DNA from 2 places in the Roseomonas gilardii genome. Region 2 is predicted to be linked to the other one. Evidence: riboswitches for the same ligand, from Rfam matches in the RefSeq annotation. Region 2 holds a riboswitch; the other holds the start of a gene.
What was found. Region 2 has a riboswitch for cobalamin ahead of RGI145_RS19365 (ABC transporter substrate-binding protein). Riboswitches for the same ligand answer to the same signal wherever they lie in the genome.
Positions count from the first base shown of each region.

Region 1 (7,801 bases), 1.6 Mb from region 2:
ACGCCGCCTCGACCCCGGCCTCGTGCCGGCGCGGCGCCGCGGCGAGGCCCAGGCGCCCCAGCCAGGCCGCCCGCTGCGCGTCGTCGCCGAACAGGCCGTGGACATAGGTGCCCGAAACCAGCCCGTCCGCCGAGACAGCGCCGTCCAGCCGCCCGTCATCGAGGCGGAGCAGCGGGTTCGCCGCGTCCGGCCCCTCGGTGCGGCCCATATGCATCTCGTAGCCGGTGAAGGGCGCGCCTTCCGCCAGCGTCACGCCGCCGGCCGGGCTGAGCCGCTTCTCCCGTGTCAGGACCGTCGAGACGTCGAGCAGGCCGAGCCCCGCCACGCCGCCGGGCGGACCCTCGATGCCCAGCGGGTCCTCGATCCGCCGCCCGAGCATCTGGTAGCCGCCGCAGAGCCCCAGCACCCGCCCGCCCCGCCGCCGGTGCGCCAGGATGTCGATGTCCCAGCCTTCCTCGCGCAGCACGGCGAGGTCGGCGATCGTGGCCTTCGAGCCGGGCAGCACCACGAGGCCGCAATCCCCCGGCAGGGGCGTGCCCCGGCGCAGCAGCAGGAGCTCCACCCCCGGCTCGGCGGCGAGCGGGTCGAGGTCGTCGAAATTGCTGATGCAGGGCAGCACCGGCACGGCGATCCGCAGGGGGGCGCCGGGGTTGCGGGGGGCGGCCCCAAGGGCGGTGAACAGATCCTGTGCGTCCTCAGCCGGCAGGCGGCGCGCCGCGTCGGTGAAGGGCACCAGCCCCAGCGGCGCCCAGCCGGTGCGTTCCGCGATCGCGCGCATCCCCGCCTCGAACAGCGTCGGGTCGCCGCGCATCCGGTTCACCAGGAAGCCGCGGATCATCGCCGCATCCTCCGGCGGCAGAACCGCCTGGGTGCCGACGAGGCTGGCGATCACCCCGCCCCGGTCGATATCGCCCACCAGCACGACCGGCGTGCCGGTGGCGCGGGCGAAGCCCATATTGGCGATGTCGCCCGCGCGCAGGTTGATCTCGGAGGCGCTGCCGGCCCCCTCCACCAGCACGAGGTCGGCCTCGGCCCGCAGCCGCGCGAAGCTGTCGAGGACATGGGGCATGAGTTGGGGCTTCATCGCCTGGTATTCGCGGGCCCGCGCCGTGGCGAGGACGTGGCCCTGCACCACGACCTGGGAGCCGGTCTCGCTCTGCGGCTTGAGCAGCACGGGGTTCATGTGGACGCTGGGCGCCACGCCGGCCGCCCGCGCCTGGAGGGCCTGGGCGCGGCCGATCTCCCCGCCATCGGCCGTGACGGCGGCGTTGTTGGACATGTTCTGCGGCTTGAAGGGCCGCACCCGCAGCCCGCGCTGCGCGAAGAGACGCGCCAGCCCCGCCACCAGCAGCGACTTGCCGACCGAGGAACCGGTGCCCTGGAACATCAGGGCCACGGACATCAGAACTCGATCCCCTGCTGCGCCTTCACCCCCGCCGCGAAATGGTGCTTCACCAGCCCCATCTCGGTGACGAGGTCCGCCGCTTCGACCAGCGCCGGCGGGGCGTTGCGGCCGGTGGCGACGACATGCAGCGAGGGCCGCCGTGCCCGCAGCGCCGCCACCACGGCGTCGGTGCCGAGATAGCCGTAGCGCAGCGCGATGCAGAGCTCGTCCAGCACCAGCAGGGCGAGGTCCTCCCGCGCCATCAGCGCCAGGGCCTTCGCCCAGGCCGCCTCCGCCGCCGCCACGTCGCGGGCGCGGTCCTGCGTTTCCCAGGTGAAGCCCTCGCCCATGCTGTGCCACTCCACCAAGGGGCCGAAGCCTTCCAGCACATGGCGCTCGCCCGTGCTCCAGGCGCCCTTGATGAACTGCACCACGCCGCAGGGCCGCCCATGGCCCAGCATGCGCAGCAGCAGGCCGAAGGCGGCGGTGGACTTGCCCTTGCCGGGGCCGGTGTTCACCAGCAGCAGGCCCTTCTCGATGGTCTTCGAGGCCACCTCGGCATCCTGCACCGCCTTGCGCTTCTCCATCTTCGCGCGGTGGCGGGCGGCTTCCTCCGTGTCGCTCACTTCACCACCATGGGCAGGCCGGCGACGGTGAAGACCACGCGCTCCGCCCGTTCCGCCAGGCGCTGGTGCAGGATACCCGCCGCGTCGCGGAAGCGCCGGGCCAGGGCGTTCTCGGGCACGATGCCGAGGCCGACCTCGTTGGAGACCAGCACCGCCGGGGCGGAACGCTGCGCCAGCGCCGTTTCCAGCGCCACCGCCGCCGCCTCCAGGTCGCGCTCGCCCAGGATCAGGTTGCTCAGCCAGAGCGTCAGGCAGTCCACCAGCACCGGGCGGTGCCGGGCGCGCAGCAGGGCGGCGGGCAGGTCGAGCGGCGCCTCCACCGTTTCCCATTCCGGACCGCGGCGGGCGCGGTGCTCGGCGATGCGGGCGCGCATCTCCTCGTCGAAGGCCTGGGCCGTGGCGATGTAGAGCCAGGGTTTCGGCAGGGCGGCGAGGAGGGTCTCCGCGTGGCGGCTCTTGCCGGAACGGGTGCCGCCCAGGACCAGGGTCAGCATGGGGGTGTCGGGGGAATCGGCAGCCATGGCTTTCCATTGACAGGGCCGGGCCGCCAAGACTACCCCCGCAGCCGATGGTCCCCCGCCATGGGCCGATGCCACCGACAATGCCCGGGGCGGGGGTGAAAAGGGAATGCGGTGAGGGTCGTGCGGCCCGAATCCGCGGCTGCCCCCGCAACTGTGAGCGGAGAGCGGCCTGCCAATCCGCCACTGGCGTGCCGGCCCCGGGAATGGGGCGGCGTGCCGGGAAGGCCGGCAGGCCGCGCCTGATCCGCGAGCCAGGAGACCTGCCATCATCCCCACCGGGCTTGTCCCGGCGGGATGGATCGTGACGCCGGGCGGGGTGCCCCGGCATCGGCGATGCGCCCCGGCCCCCTGGCCGGCGGCCATCGGTTCCCGGCTTCCCCGACCGGAGGGGGCAATGGGAGCGGTCGGCATCCCATGCGCGTGTCGATCCCTGGGGTGCCCCGTTTGGCCGAGCCTGTCCTGCTCCATGTCTGCATCACCTGCCGCGCCGGACTCGATCTGCGCGAGGGCGACGTGCCCGAGGGCCAGCGGCTGCACGACGCCGTGGCCGAAGCCCTGGCGGCGCGGCCGGACAGCCCGGTGCGGCTGCGCGCCGCCACCTGCATGGCCTCCTGCGAGCAGGGCTGCGCCGCCGCCCTCGCCGCGGCGGGCAAGTGGCAGTACCTGCTGGGCCGCCTCCTGCCGGAACAGGCGGGGGACCTGCTGGATTACGGCGCGCTGTTCGCAGCCTCCCGCACGGGGGTGGTCATGCCCTCGAAGCGCCCCGCCTCCCTGAAACAGGTCGTGCTCGGCCGCGTGCCGCCCTTCGCCGCGCCGGAGCCCGCCGAACCCACCCAGACCGCACCGGAGAACGCCGCGTGAGCGCCACCGCCACAAAGATCCCCGCCACCATCGTCACCGGCTTCCTCGGCGCCGGGAAGACCACGCTGGTGCGCCACCTGATGGCCCATGCGCGCGGCCGCCGCATCGCCATCATCGTCAACGAGTTCGGCGCGCTGGGCATCGACGGCGAGACGCTGCGGAGCTGCGGCATCGAGGGCTGCGAAGAGGAGAACATCGTCGAGCTGGCCAATGGCTGCCTCTGCTGCACCGTGGCCGACGAGTTCCTGCCCACCATGCAGGCCCTGCTCGACCGGCCGAACCCGCCGGAGCATATCCTGATCGAGACCTCCGGCCTCGCCCTGCCGAAGCCGCTGATCAAGGCCTTCAACTGGCCCGGCATCCGCTCCCGCGTCACGGTGGACGGCGTGGTGACGGTGGTGGACGGCCCCGCCGTGGCCGATGGCCGCTTCGCCGAGGACCCGGAGGCGGTGGCGGCGCAGCGCGCGGAGGACCCGTCGCTGGACCACGACAACCCGCTGGCGGAGGTCTATGAGGATCAGCTCCTGGCCGCGGACCTCGTGGTGCTGAACAAGACCGACCTGCTGGACGAGGCCGCCACCGCGCGGCTGCGCGCCGGGATCGCGGGCGCCATCCCGCGCGCGGTGAAGGTCGTGCCCGCCCGCGACGGGAAGCTCGATCCCGCCATCCTGCTCGGCCTCAACGCCGCCGCCGAGGACGACCTCGCCGCCCGCCCCTCGCACCACGATGCCGAGGATGGCGCGCACGAGCATGACGACTTCACCAGCTTCGCCCTGCCGCTGCCCGAGCTGGACTCGCCCGAGGCGCTGGTGGCGCGGCTGCGCGCGGTGGCGGAGGCACATGACGTGCTGCGGATGAAGGGCTTCGCCGCCATCGCCGGCAAGCCGCTGCGCCTCGCCGTGCAGGGTGTCGGCACCCGTTTCAGCCACCAGTTCGACCGCGCCTGGGCGCCGGGCGAGGCGCGCCAGGGGCAGCTCGTGGTGATCGGGCAGACCGGGCTGGACCGGGACGCCATCGCCGCCGCGCTGATGGGCTGAGGGAGCGGGCCGCGCCATGCACCTGCTGGTCCGCGAGACGCGCAGCCTGGACGAGGCGGATGCCGCCGTCGATCTCGGCCAGGCGCCCGCGGAGCTGGTGGTGCTCTCCTTCTCCGACGCCGATCTCGGCGCCGCCGCCACGGCCTGGGCGGGGATGGAGGGCGAGCGGCCCGAACTGCGGCTCGCCAGCCTGGGGCGGCTGCGCCATCCGCTTTCGGTCGATCTCTATCTGGAGAACACGCTGGCCGCGTCGCGCTGCGTGATGGCGCGGTTGCTGGGCGGGCTCGACTACTGGCGCTATGGCGCCGAGGAACTGGCGGCGCTGGCGCGGCGGGAGGGGATCGCGCTCGCGCTGCTGCCGGGCGACGGACGGGACGATGCGCGGCTGCGTGCCCTCTCCACCCTGCCGGAACCCGCCTGGCGCTGGCTGGATGCGGGTTTCGCCGCCGGCGGGCCGGAGAATGCCGGGGCGGCGCTGCGCTTCATGGCGGCGCTGGCGCGCGATCCGCTTGCGGCCCTGCCCCCGCCGCCACGGTCCCTCCCCGCCTGGGGCGAGCACGAACTGCCGGGGGATGCTGGCGGGGAAGGTCCGGTTGCTGCCATCACCTTCTACCGCTCGCATCTCCTGGCCGGAGACACCGCGCCGGTCGCCGCCCTGGCCGGGGCGCTGGCGGCGCGCGGGCTGCGGCCCCGGGCGCTGTTCGCCGACAGCCTGAAATCCCCCGGCACGGCGCGGGGCATCGCCGCCACGCTGCGCGGCTGGAAACCGGCGGTGGTGCTGAACCTCACCGGCTTTTCCGCCCGGCGTGACGATTCCGGCTCGCCGCTCGATGCCGCCGGGGTGCCGGTGTTGCAACTGCTGCTGTCCTCCGCCTCGCGCGAAGTCTGGGCCGCCTCGGCGCGCGGGTTGTCGCAGAGCGACCTCGCCATGCAGGTGGCGCTGCCGGAGCTGGACGGGCGCCTGCTGACCACCGCCGTGGCGCACAAGGCCGAGGATGCGGCCATCGCCGGTCTCGGCTTCGCGCGCACCCTGCTGCGCCCGGACCCGGAGGGCATCGCGCTGGCCGCTGATCGCGCCGCCGCCTGGGCGCGGCTCGCCGCCACGCCGCGCGCCGGGCGGCGGCTGGGCATCGTGCTGTCCGATTATCCGGGCGTGGGGGGGCAGGAGGGCCATGCGGTCGGGCTCGACAGCTTCGCCAGCCTCGAAGCCATGCTCGGCCTGTTGAGGGGAGCGGGCTATGACCTGCCCGCGCCGCCGGATGCGGCGACCCTGGCCGAATGGCTTTGCCGCGCCGCGCCCGGGCCCATCCTGTCCCTCGACCACTACCGGCGCCTCTTCGCCGCGCTGCCCGAGGCCTTCCGCGCCCGCGTCGAGGCGGCCTGGGGCGGGGCGGAGGCGGACGCCGCCGTGAAGGATGGCGGCTTCCACCTGCGGCACCTACGGCTCGGCCCACATCTCCTGACCATCCAGCCCGACCGGGGCGATCCGGCGCGGCGCAAGGCGAGCTACCACGACCCCGACCTGCCGCCCCGGCACGGCTTCGTCGCCTTCCATCTCTGGATGCGGGAGGCGGAGCGGGTCCATGCGCTGGTGCATCTCGGCACGCATGGCTCGCTGGAATGGCTGCCGGGCAAGGCGGCGGCACTGGCGCCGGACTGCGCCCCGGTGGCGCTCGTGGGTGGGCTGCCGGTGATCTATCCCTTCATCGTCAACAATCCCGGGGAGGCGGCCGCCGCCAAGCGGCGCCTGGGTGCGGTCACCATCGGGCACCTGACCCCGCCGCTGCGCCCCGCCGGGCTGCATGCGGAGGGGGCGGCGCTGGAGCGGCTGATCGACGAGTATGCCGCCGCCGACGGGCTCGACCGCCGCCGCACCGCCCTGCTCCGGCGCGAGATCCTGGAGCGTGCCGGCGCCTGCGGGCTGCTCGACGAGAGCGGGGTGGCGCGTGAGGCACCGGAGGAGGAGGCGCTGGCCCGGCTCGACGCCTATCTCTGCGACGTCAAGGAGATGCAGATCCGCGACGGGCTGCATGTCTTCGGCCGGGAGCCGGCGCCGGAGCGCCGCGCCCTGCTTCTGGATGCGCTGATGCGCTCCAGTCCCGGCCTGGGCGCGGAGGCGCTGGCCGCGCGGCTCGATGCCTGTGCCCTGGCCGAGCGCGAGGCGCTGCTCGCGGCGCTGGACGGGCGCTTCGTGGCCCCCGGGCCGTCCGGCGCGCCCAGCCGGGGCCGCGCCGATGTGCTGCCGACCGGGCGCAACCTCTTCGCCCTGGACCCGCGCAGCGTACCGACCCGTTCCGCCCTGGTGCTGGCGGAGAAGGCGGCGGCGGAGCTGCTGCGCCGGCACCAGCAGGAGCAGGGCGACTTCCTGCGCCATCTGGTGATCGACCTCTGGGGCAGCGCCACGCTGCGCACCGGCGGCGAGGAACTGGCGCTGGCCCTGGTGCTGCTGGGCGCGCGCCCGGTCTGGGACGCGGAATCGGGGCGCGCCAGCGGCGTCGAGGTGCTGCCGCTCGCCATGCTCGACCGCCCGCGCGTGGATGTGACGCTGCGCATCTCCGGCCTGTTCCGCGATGCCTTCCCGGCACAGATCGCGCTGTTCGACATGGCCGTGCGCACCGTCGCGGCGCGGGACGAGGCGGCGGACTGGAACCCGCTCGCCGCCTCGGCCCGAGGGCTGGAAGGGGGGCTGGAGGGCGACGCCTTCCGCCGGGCCACCGTGCGGATCTTCGGCGCCGCGCCGGGGGATTACGGCGCCGGGACCGAGGATCTGCTCGCCCGGGGCGGCTGGGAGGACAAGGCGGAGCTGGGGCGTGCCTATCTCGCCGCCTCCGGCCATGCCTATGGGCAGGGTCTCGACGGCGCTCCCGATGCGCGGGGCTTCGCGGCGCGGATCGCGGCGGGCGGCGCCTTCCTGCAGGTGCAGGACCATGCCGAGACCGACCTGCTCGACAGTCCGGATCGCGCCGCCCATGCCGGTGGCTTCGCGGCGGCGGCGGCGGGGCTCGGCGCCAGCCCGAGGCTCTACCACGCCGACACCAGCCGCGCCGGAACGCCCAGGCTGCGCGCGCTGGAGGAGGAGATCGCCCGCGTGGTGCGGGGCCGTGCCGCCAACCCGCTCTGGATCGCCGGGCAGATGCGCCATGGCCGCCGGGGCGCGGCCGAGATCGCTCGCGCCGCCGAGGCGCTGCACGGCTTCGCGGCCACGCTTCCCGTCCGCTTCGACCGGCAGTTCGAGCTGTTGTTCGAGCACACGCTGGGCGACGAGGCGGTGGACCGTTTCCTGCGCGACCATAACCCCGAGGCCCGCGAGGCGCTGCGGCGGCGCCTCGCCGATGCGCTGGCGCGCGATCTCTGGCGGCCCCGCCGCAACAG
Region 1 covers NZ_CP015583.1:1,532,803-1,540,603, reverse strand. Annotated here, with positions in the region: gene RGI145_RS06950 (cobyric acid synthase) at 1-1,402, opposite strand, end outside; gene cobO (cob(I)yrinic acid a,c-diamide adenosyltransferase) at 1,402-2,010, opposite strand; gene cobU (bifunctional adenosylcobinamide kinase/adenosylcobinamide-phosphate guanylyltransferase) at 2,007-2,531, opposite strand; cobalamin riboswitch at 2,563-2,813, shown strand; gene RGI145_RS06935 (DUF1636 family protein) at 2,946-3,392, shown strand; gene cobW (cobalamin biosynthesis protein CobW) at 3,389-4,429, shown strand; gene cobN (cobaltochelatase subunit CobN) at 4,446-7,801, shown strand, end outside.
Region 1: linked by a shared signal. The riboswitch ahead of RGI145_RS06935 (DUF1636 family protein) and the one ahead of RGI145_RS19365 (ABC transporter substrate-binding protein) in region 2 are both predicted to bind cobalamin.

Region 2 (7,801 bases):
CGCTGTCGCGCGGCGGCGGGGATGCGGTGGTGCTGCGGGAGTTCGACCTTCCCACCCGGCGCTTCGTGGAGGGCGGCTTCGCCGTGCCGGAAGCCAAGGGGCTGGTGGACTGGATCGACCGCGACACGCTGCTGCTCTCCACCGCGCTGGGGGAAGGGAATGCCACGCAGTCCGGCTATCCCCGCCGCATCCGGCTCTGGCGCCGGGGCGTGGCGCCGCTGGAGGCGGAGGTGCTGTTCGAGACCGCGCCGGAGAGCATGGGGCTCTGGGGCACGGTGGACCGCGAGACGGGCGACTGGGTCTTCCGCGAACAGCTCGGCTTCTATGACGCGCGCTATCACGTGGCGAAGCCGGGCGGCGCGGTCAGGACGCTCGACCTGCCGACCGACATGCGGCTGGACTGGCACCATGGCGGCACCGCCCCGGCCGGCGGGGCGGAACTGGAGGGCTGGCTGGTCCTCTGGCCGCGCACGCCCTGGACGGTGGCGGGGCAGACCCATGCGCCGGATACGCTGCTGGGCATCCGGCTGGCGGATTTCCTGGCGGGGAGCCGGGAATTCGCCACGCTCTTCGTGCCGGGCGAGCGCCGGGCGCTGCAGGGCTTCTTCTGGTGCCGGGGGCGGCTGGTGCTTTCCGTCCTGGACGACCTGCGCCCGGTCTTCACCCTGCGGACCCCGCCGGCAGGCGGCAGGGCGGATTGGCACGCCGAGGAGATCCCGGGCCTGCCGCGGATCGGCGTGGTCAGCGTCTGGCCGCTCGACGCGGAGGAGATGGAATCCGACGGCACGCTGATGGTCAGCGTCCAGGACCCGGTGACGCCGCCCAGCCTGATGCTGTCCTCCCTGGACCTGCCCATGCCGGCGCTGCTGAAGCAGGCGCCGCACGTCTATGACGCGGCGGGGCTGGTGGTGACGCGGCACGAGGCGGTCTCGGTGGATGGGGAGCGCATCCCCTATGTGCAGGTCGGGCCGGAGGGGCTGACCGGCGAGGCGCCGGTGCACATGACGGGCTATGGCGGCTTCCAGGTCACCACGCAGCCCTATTACGCCATGCGCACGGGCAAGCTCTGGCTGGAAAAGGGGGGCACCACCGTGCTCGCCAATATCCGGGGCGGCGGCGAGTTCGGCACGCGATGGCACGAGGCCGGGCGGTTGGCGGGCAAGGCGCGCTCGCATGACGATTTCGCCGCCGTGGCCGCGGACCTGGTGCGGCGCGGCGTCACCCGGCCGGGGCGCATCGCGGCGGAGGGCGGCAGCAATGGCGGGCTGCTGATCGCCAACATGCTGACGCGCTATCCGGAGCGGTTCGGGGCGCTGTTCTGCACCATCCCGCTGGTGGACATGCGCCGCTACACGAAGCTCCTGGCGGGGGCGAGCTGGATCGCGGAATACGGCGATCCGGAGAGGCCGGAGGACTGGGAATTCCTCCGGCACATCTCCGCCTATCACTGTGCGGAGCCGGGGCGGGAATACCCGCCCATCCTGCTGGCCACGGCGCGCAAGGACGACCGCGTCCATCCCGGCCATGCCCGCAAGATGGCCGCCAAGCTCCAGGCCATGGGCTACGACGCGCATTTCTACGAGCCCGGCGCGGGTGGCCATGGCTACGGCAAGGACAGCGGGGAGATCGCCACCTTCTCGGCCCTCGGCACCGCCTTCCTGCGCCGGGCCATCGGCTGGGAGGAATAGCGGCTCCCCCGCCTCATACCGATCGGCGCGACCGGCAAAGGATCACGGCGAAGGCCGGGGCGCCGAACAGGGCCGTCACCACGCCGATCGGCAGGGTCTGCTGCGGCACCAGGATGCGCGAAAGGATATCCGCCAGCACCGCCAGGATGGCGCCCATGATCAGCGAGGCCGGCAGCAGCCGCGCATGGGAGGGGCCGACCAGGAATCGCGCTGCATGCGGCACCACGAGGCCGACGAAGCCCACCGTGCCGGTGATGCTCACCAGCACCGCGGTCATCGCCGCCGTCACCGCGAAGAGCAGGGCGCGCACCCGCCCCACCGGGATGCCCAGCGTCATCGCCGCATCGGCGCCGAAGGTGAAGGCATCCAGCGCCCGGGCCTGGAACAGGCAGACGAGGCTCGCCACCAGCACGGCCGGCGCCGCGAGGGCGAGGTCGGGCCAGCGCACGCCGCTCAGATTGCCGAGCAGCCAGAACATCACCCCGCGCGCCTGTTCCGCATTCGCGGCGGTGGTGACGACATAGGCGGTGATGGCGTTGAAGAGCTGCGAGGCGACGACGCCGGCCAGGATCACCCGCTCCGCCCCGCCGCCGGAGGCCGAGGCCAGGGCGGCCACGGCCAGCAGCGCGGCCAGCGCGCCGAAAAAGGCACCGCCGGAGAGCGAGACCAGCCCGCCCCCCAGGCCCAGCACCACCACCGCCACGGCGCCGGTCGAGGCGCCGGCGGAGATCCCCAGCACATAGGGCTCCGCCAGCGGGTTGCGCAGCAGCGCCTGCAGCACCGCCCCCGCCACCGCCAGCCCGCCGCCGAGACAGGCCGCCATCAGCGCGCGGCTGAGCCGGTAATCCCAGATCACCCCCTCCTGGATTCGGCTGACCTCGTAGCCCGCGCCGAGCAGCCGGTTGGCCAGCGCCTTGAACGTGGTGACGAGGGGCACCGGCATCTCGCCCACCGAGACGGCCAGGGCGACGCAGAGACCGAGCAGCAGCAGCGCCAGCAGGGCCAGCACCAGCCGCGCCACCTGACCGGTGGCGCCGGGCCGGGCCGTCACCAGGCCGCGGATCGCCGGCCGGGCGGCTTCCAGCGGCAGCCCGTCGCTGGCCAGGCCGCTCACGGCTTCGTCCCGCTTCCCTGGGCCTGCTCCTGCTTCTCCAGGGCCTGGATGCCCCTGGCCACGGCCTCGATGCCGTCGATGGTGCGCAGCGTCGGGTTCATCGACTGCGCCCCCACCACCACGAAGCGCCGCGCCTGCACCGCCGGCATCTGGCTGGTGACCGGGTCCGTCTCCAGGAACTGGCGCTTGACGCTCACGTCGTCGGCGGGGAAGCGGCGGCGCGTCATCTCGCCCATCACGATCACCGCGGGGTTGGCGGTGGCGATGGCCTCCCAGCTCACGGTCGGCCATTCCTCGGTCGTCCGGATGACGTTGCGCAGGCCCAGCAGCCGCGCGATGTAGCCCGGCGCGCCATTGGTGCCGGCCACGAAGGCATCGCCCTTCACGTCGCGGCTGGAGAACCAGAAGACCACCGGCAGGCCCTGCGCCTTCACCGAGGCGACCGCCGCCACCGCATCGGCCTCGCGCTTCCTCAACTGCGCCACCAGCGCGGCGCCGCGATCCCGCACGTCGAAGATCGCGGCGAGCTCCTCGATCTCCTGGTAGAGCAGCTCCATCGTGTAGGGCTGGCTCCGCACCCCGTCGCCGCTGCCGGAATTGTCCTTGCCCGTGCAGTCGGAGGGCGAGATGTAGGTGGGGATGCCGAGATCGGTGAACTGCTCCCGCCGTCCGACCCGGCCGCGCGGCCCGACATGCCATTCGAGCTGCACGGTGACGAGGTCCGGCTCCTTCCCCACCACAGATTCGAAGCTCGGGTCATTGTCCGCGAGGCGCGGGACCCTGGCATTCTCCCCGGCGAACTGCGGCAGCACCGGCTCCACCCAGAGCGCGGTGCCGGCGATCCGGTCGCCGAGGCCCAGGGCGTAGAGGATCTCCGTCTCCGACTGGCCGATGGAGACCACCCGGCGCGGTGCCTTGGGGAAGGTCAGGTCCAGCCCGCAGTTGCGCAGGGTCAGCGGGTAGCGGGTCGGCTCCGCGGCCGCCGGCGGCACCATGGCGCCGGACAGGGCAAGGCCAGCCCCGAGGGCGAGGCCGCCAAGGCGCCGCAGCGCCCTGCCCCGGCGCGGGCCGGCCAGGGCGGAAAGCATCGGAAAGGACGGCATGAATCAGGCTCCCGCCTCCGGAGCACCCCGCCCGGCGGCCTGGTGAAGCGACGACGGCAGGTCTCCTGGCTCGCGGCTTCCGGCATCGGCGCGGGACGCCATGCCGGCTTCGCCAGCCCTGTCTTCCCGGGCCCCGGCCTCCTTGCGGAGAGGCGAGGGCTCAGTGACCCGCCAGGCCGTCTCCGGAAGGGGCGGCAGGGCGGACGGGCCAGCGGGGAACCGCTGACAGTTGCGGGGGCAGCGGCCGACTTGCTCCCGGGCGCGAGGCCCGGCCGGAGCGCACGGCCTTCCCTTTTCACCCGCTCGCGCGGGACCGTCGACGGGCCAACCTATCCCGCGCATGGGCCGGCGGGCAAGGCGAAGCCGCGACCGCCGCGGCACGCCATCCCTCACCCCATCCCGCAGCACGGGCACGCCGGCCAGCACATGCGGCAGCGGCGTGCCGTGGCGCTGCCGGTGCGCGGCGTCGAAACCCGCGCGCTCCAGCGCCTCGCAACGGTCGAGATGGCGCAGCAGCAGCCGCTCCGCCCGTTCCGAGGAGGCATGGCGGCGGCGCCACAGGCGCCAGAGGAGATGCGCGTTCACGGCCCAGGCGTCATAGGCATGCTCCCGCATCCGCTGGCGCACGGCGGGCGGCAGGGCGTCGAAGCAGGCCCATTCGTCGCCGCCCCAGCGGCGCCAAAGCGTTTCCCGGACGGTGTTGTCGTTTCCCGCCACGCCGCTCAGCCCCAGGCTGGGAAAGGGTCCGGCAGCCGGGCCCAGGCGCGCGGCCCGTGCCGCATCTCCGCATCGGTCAGCAGGCAGGCATCGAGTTGCCGGCGCAGCGCCGCCTCGTCCATGCCGGCGCCGATGAAGACCACCTCCTGCCGCCGGTCGCCGAAGGGCTCCCGCCACTGGGCACGGATGCCGTCTCGCCATTCCGGGTCCCCGGGCCAGCGGGCGGGGTCCACGGCCGCGAACCAGTGGCCCGCCGCCTCGTGCCGCCCGACCTGCCCGGCCAGTTGCCAGGAGCCCGCCCAGCCCATGCGCGTGGCCAGCCAGAAGAAGCCCTTGGCCCGCACCACGCCCGGCAGGTCGGATTCGATCAAGGCCTTCCACCGCGCCGGATGCAGCGGGTGCCGCGCCCGCCAGACGAAGGAGCGGATGCCGAACTCCTCGCTTTCCGGCAGGTGCCCGCCCGCCAGGGCCTGGGCCCAGCCCGCCGCGCGCTGCGCCCGCGCGAAGTCGAAGCGCCCGGTTCCCAGCACCTCGGGCAGCGGGACGCGGCCATGGTCGGCGGCGAGGATGGCGGCCGTGGGGTTGAAGGTGGCGAGCAGCGCGGCCAGCCGTTCCCGCTCCGCCGCGTCCATGCGGTCGGTCTTGTTGATCACCAGCACGTCGGCGAACTCGACCTGCTCCACCAGCAGGTCCACCAGCAGCCGGTCATCCTCCTCGCCCGCCGTCTCACCCCGGACGCGCAGCGTGTCGGCGGAGCCGTAGTCGCGCAGGAAGGCCGGGCCATCGACCACGGTCACCATCGTGTCCAGCCGTGCCAGGTCGCCCAGGCTGCGCCCCGCCTCGTCGCGGAAGTCGAAGGTGGCCGCCACCGGCATGGGCTCCGCGATGCCGGTGCTCTCGATCACCAGCGCATCGAAGCGCCCTTCCCGCGCCAGGCGGGCAACCTCCACCATCAGGTCCTCGCGCAGGGTGCAGCAGATGCAGCCGTTGCTCATCTCCACCAGCTTCTCGCTGGTGCGGGTCAGCGTCCCATCCGCCGAGGGCGTGCCGGCGACGAGCGCGGCGTCGATGTTCACCTCGCTCATGTCGTTGACGATGACGGCGACGCGCCGGCCCTCGCGGTTGGCGAGGATGTGGTTGAGCAGCGTCGTCTTGCCCGCCCCCAGGAAACCCGAGAGCACGGTGACGGGGAGGCGTGTGTCAAAGGTCATGGAGTGGAATCCGTCCGGCTTCGTCGAGGCAGAGGAGCAGCCGGGGCACGGGCACGCCGTCCATCGGCGGGGATCGGTGCACCAGCCCGCGGCCGGGCGCGGCGGGATGCGCGTCGCCCTTGAGGATCGCGGCATCGCCGGTGCCCAGGCGCGCGGGCACCGGGCCGCCTTGCGGGTCATGGGCACGCGCGGCTTCCGCCCCGAACAGGGGAAGCCATTCCGTGCCTGCCCCGGCATAGGTGCAAAGCAGGCGCAGCCCCACCGCATCGGCATGGAAGAGGCGGCAGGCATCGCCGGTGATGCCCTCCAGCCGCGCCCGGAGGCGCTTCCGACCCAGGATCACGGAGAAGCTGACGCAGAGCCAGCGGATGTCGCGCAACAGGGCGGGCGGCAAGGGCGCCGGCAGCTTCGCGGCGAGGCGGAGGGCGCAATCCTCGGCCAGATCCTCCACCACCATGCGGAAGGGGGCGAGGCGCATCAGGGGCCGCAGGACACCGGGTTCCGGCGGCGGGCGCTGCCAGATGGCAAGCGGCACGTCGGGCCGGCGCACCTCCATCAGCACACCGGGATCGGCGGCGGCCAGGATGCGGAAGGCGCCTTCATCGGGCGCTGTCAGGGCTTCGCTGAGGAACACGCCCTGGGGTCTATATGTAATGTTATAATATTACAATACCCGGCCCGCATTCGCGGCGGGGAGAACCGGGGCGCGCCGCCCCGGGACCAAAGGCTCCCGCTACCAGCTCCGCAGTCGGCGCAGGCGCGGGGTCTTCTTGTGCTGGTGCTCGTCCATGCGTCCGAGCAGTGAGTCCAGCTCGGCGATGGCGCGGTGCAGATAGGGGCCCTTGTTCAGCATGACGCATTCGGCCCGCGCCGCCATCGCGGCGTCGGTCATCTCGCCGCGCGAGGGCGCCCCCTTCTTGATCAGCCGCTCCAGCACCTGGGTCGCCCAGATCACCGGCACATGCGCGGCCTCGCCGAGCCAGAGGATCTCCTCCTGCATCTCCGCCATCCGGGCGAAGCCGATCTCCACCGCCAGGTCGCCGCGCGCGATCATGATCGCCGTCGGCTGCTGCCCCGCGGCGCGCGTCAGGATGGCGGGCAGGGCACGGACAGCCCGCGTGGTCTCGATCTTCAGGATCAGCGACAGGCTCCGCCAGTCATCGGGCCGGCGGCGCTCCAGCTCCTCCTGCAACAGGGCCACGTCCTGGGCCGACTGCACGAAGGAATAGCCGATGCCGTCGGCATGCTGCGCGACGAAGTCCAGGTCCTGCCGGTCCTGGTCGGTCAGCGCGGCGCAGTGCAGGTCGGTATCGGGGAAGTTGATGCCCTTTTCCGGCTTCAGCTTCACGCTGCCGCCCGCCGCGGCGGTGACGCGCGCCACCACCCCCCAGGGCTCCACCCGCTCGATGCTGGCGCCGAGCTTGCCGTCATCGATGAAGAGCCGCTCCCCCGGCCGGACCATGCCCAGCACCCCGCCCAGCGTGCATTCCACCGACGCACGGACCCCCTCCGGCGCCACCGCCCCGATCCCGCCGGGCGCGGTGACGACCAGCCGGTCGCCTTCCGCCACGCGATGCGCGCCGGCCACCCGCACCTCGCCGGTGCGGATCTTCGGGCCGCCCAGGTCCATGATCACCTTCATGCGCCGGCCGGTGGCGGCCTCGGCCGTCCGGACATGCGCGATCATGCGCTGCCAGGCCTCCCGCCCGTCATGGGCGCAGTTGATCCGCACCGCCTCGACGCCGCGCTCGGCCAGTTTCCGCATGAAGGCGGGATCGTCGGCGGCCTCGCTCGGGCAGGTGACCAGCAGATGCACGGGCCGTTGCGGCGAGGCCGGGCCCAGCACCGCCCGCGTCCGTTCCGCCAGCCGGCGCTCCCCCTCGAAGAAGGCTGCCGGCGACACCAGCGGCTCCTCGGCCGGCCGTCCGGCCAGGGCCGCGAGAGCGCGTTCCACGCTTTCCAGCACGG
Region 2 covers NZ_CP015583.1:4,286,953-4,294,753, forward strand. Annotated here, with positions in the region: gene RGI145_RS19355 (prolyl oligopeptidase family serine peptidase) at 1-1,688, shown strand, start outside; gene RGI145_RS19360 (FecCD family ABC transporter permease) at 1,702-2,802, opposite strand; gene RGI145_RS19365 (ABC transporter substrate-binding protein) at 2,799-3,905, opposite strand; cobalamin riboswitch at 3,944-4,238, opposite strand; partial or broken gene RGI145_RS25870 (DUF6525 family protein) at 4,443-4,622, opposite strand; gene zigA (zinc metallochaperone GTPase ZigA) at 4,628-5,833, opposite strand; gene RGI145_RS19375 (DUF1826 domain-containing protein) at 5,823-6,467, opposite strand; gene RGI145_RS19380 (pyruvate kinase) at 6,567-7,801, opposite strand, start outside.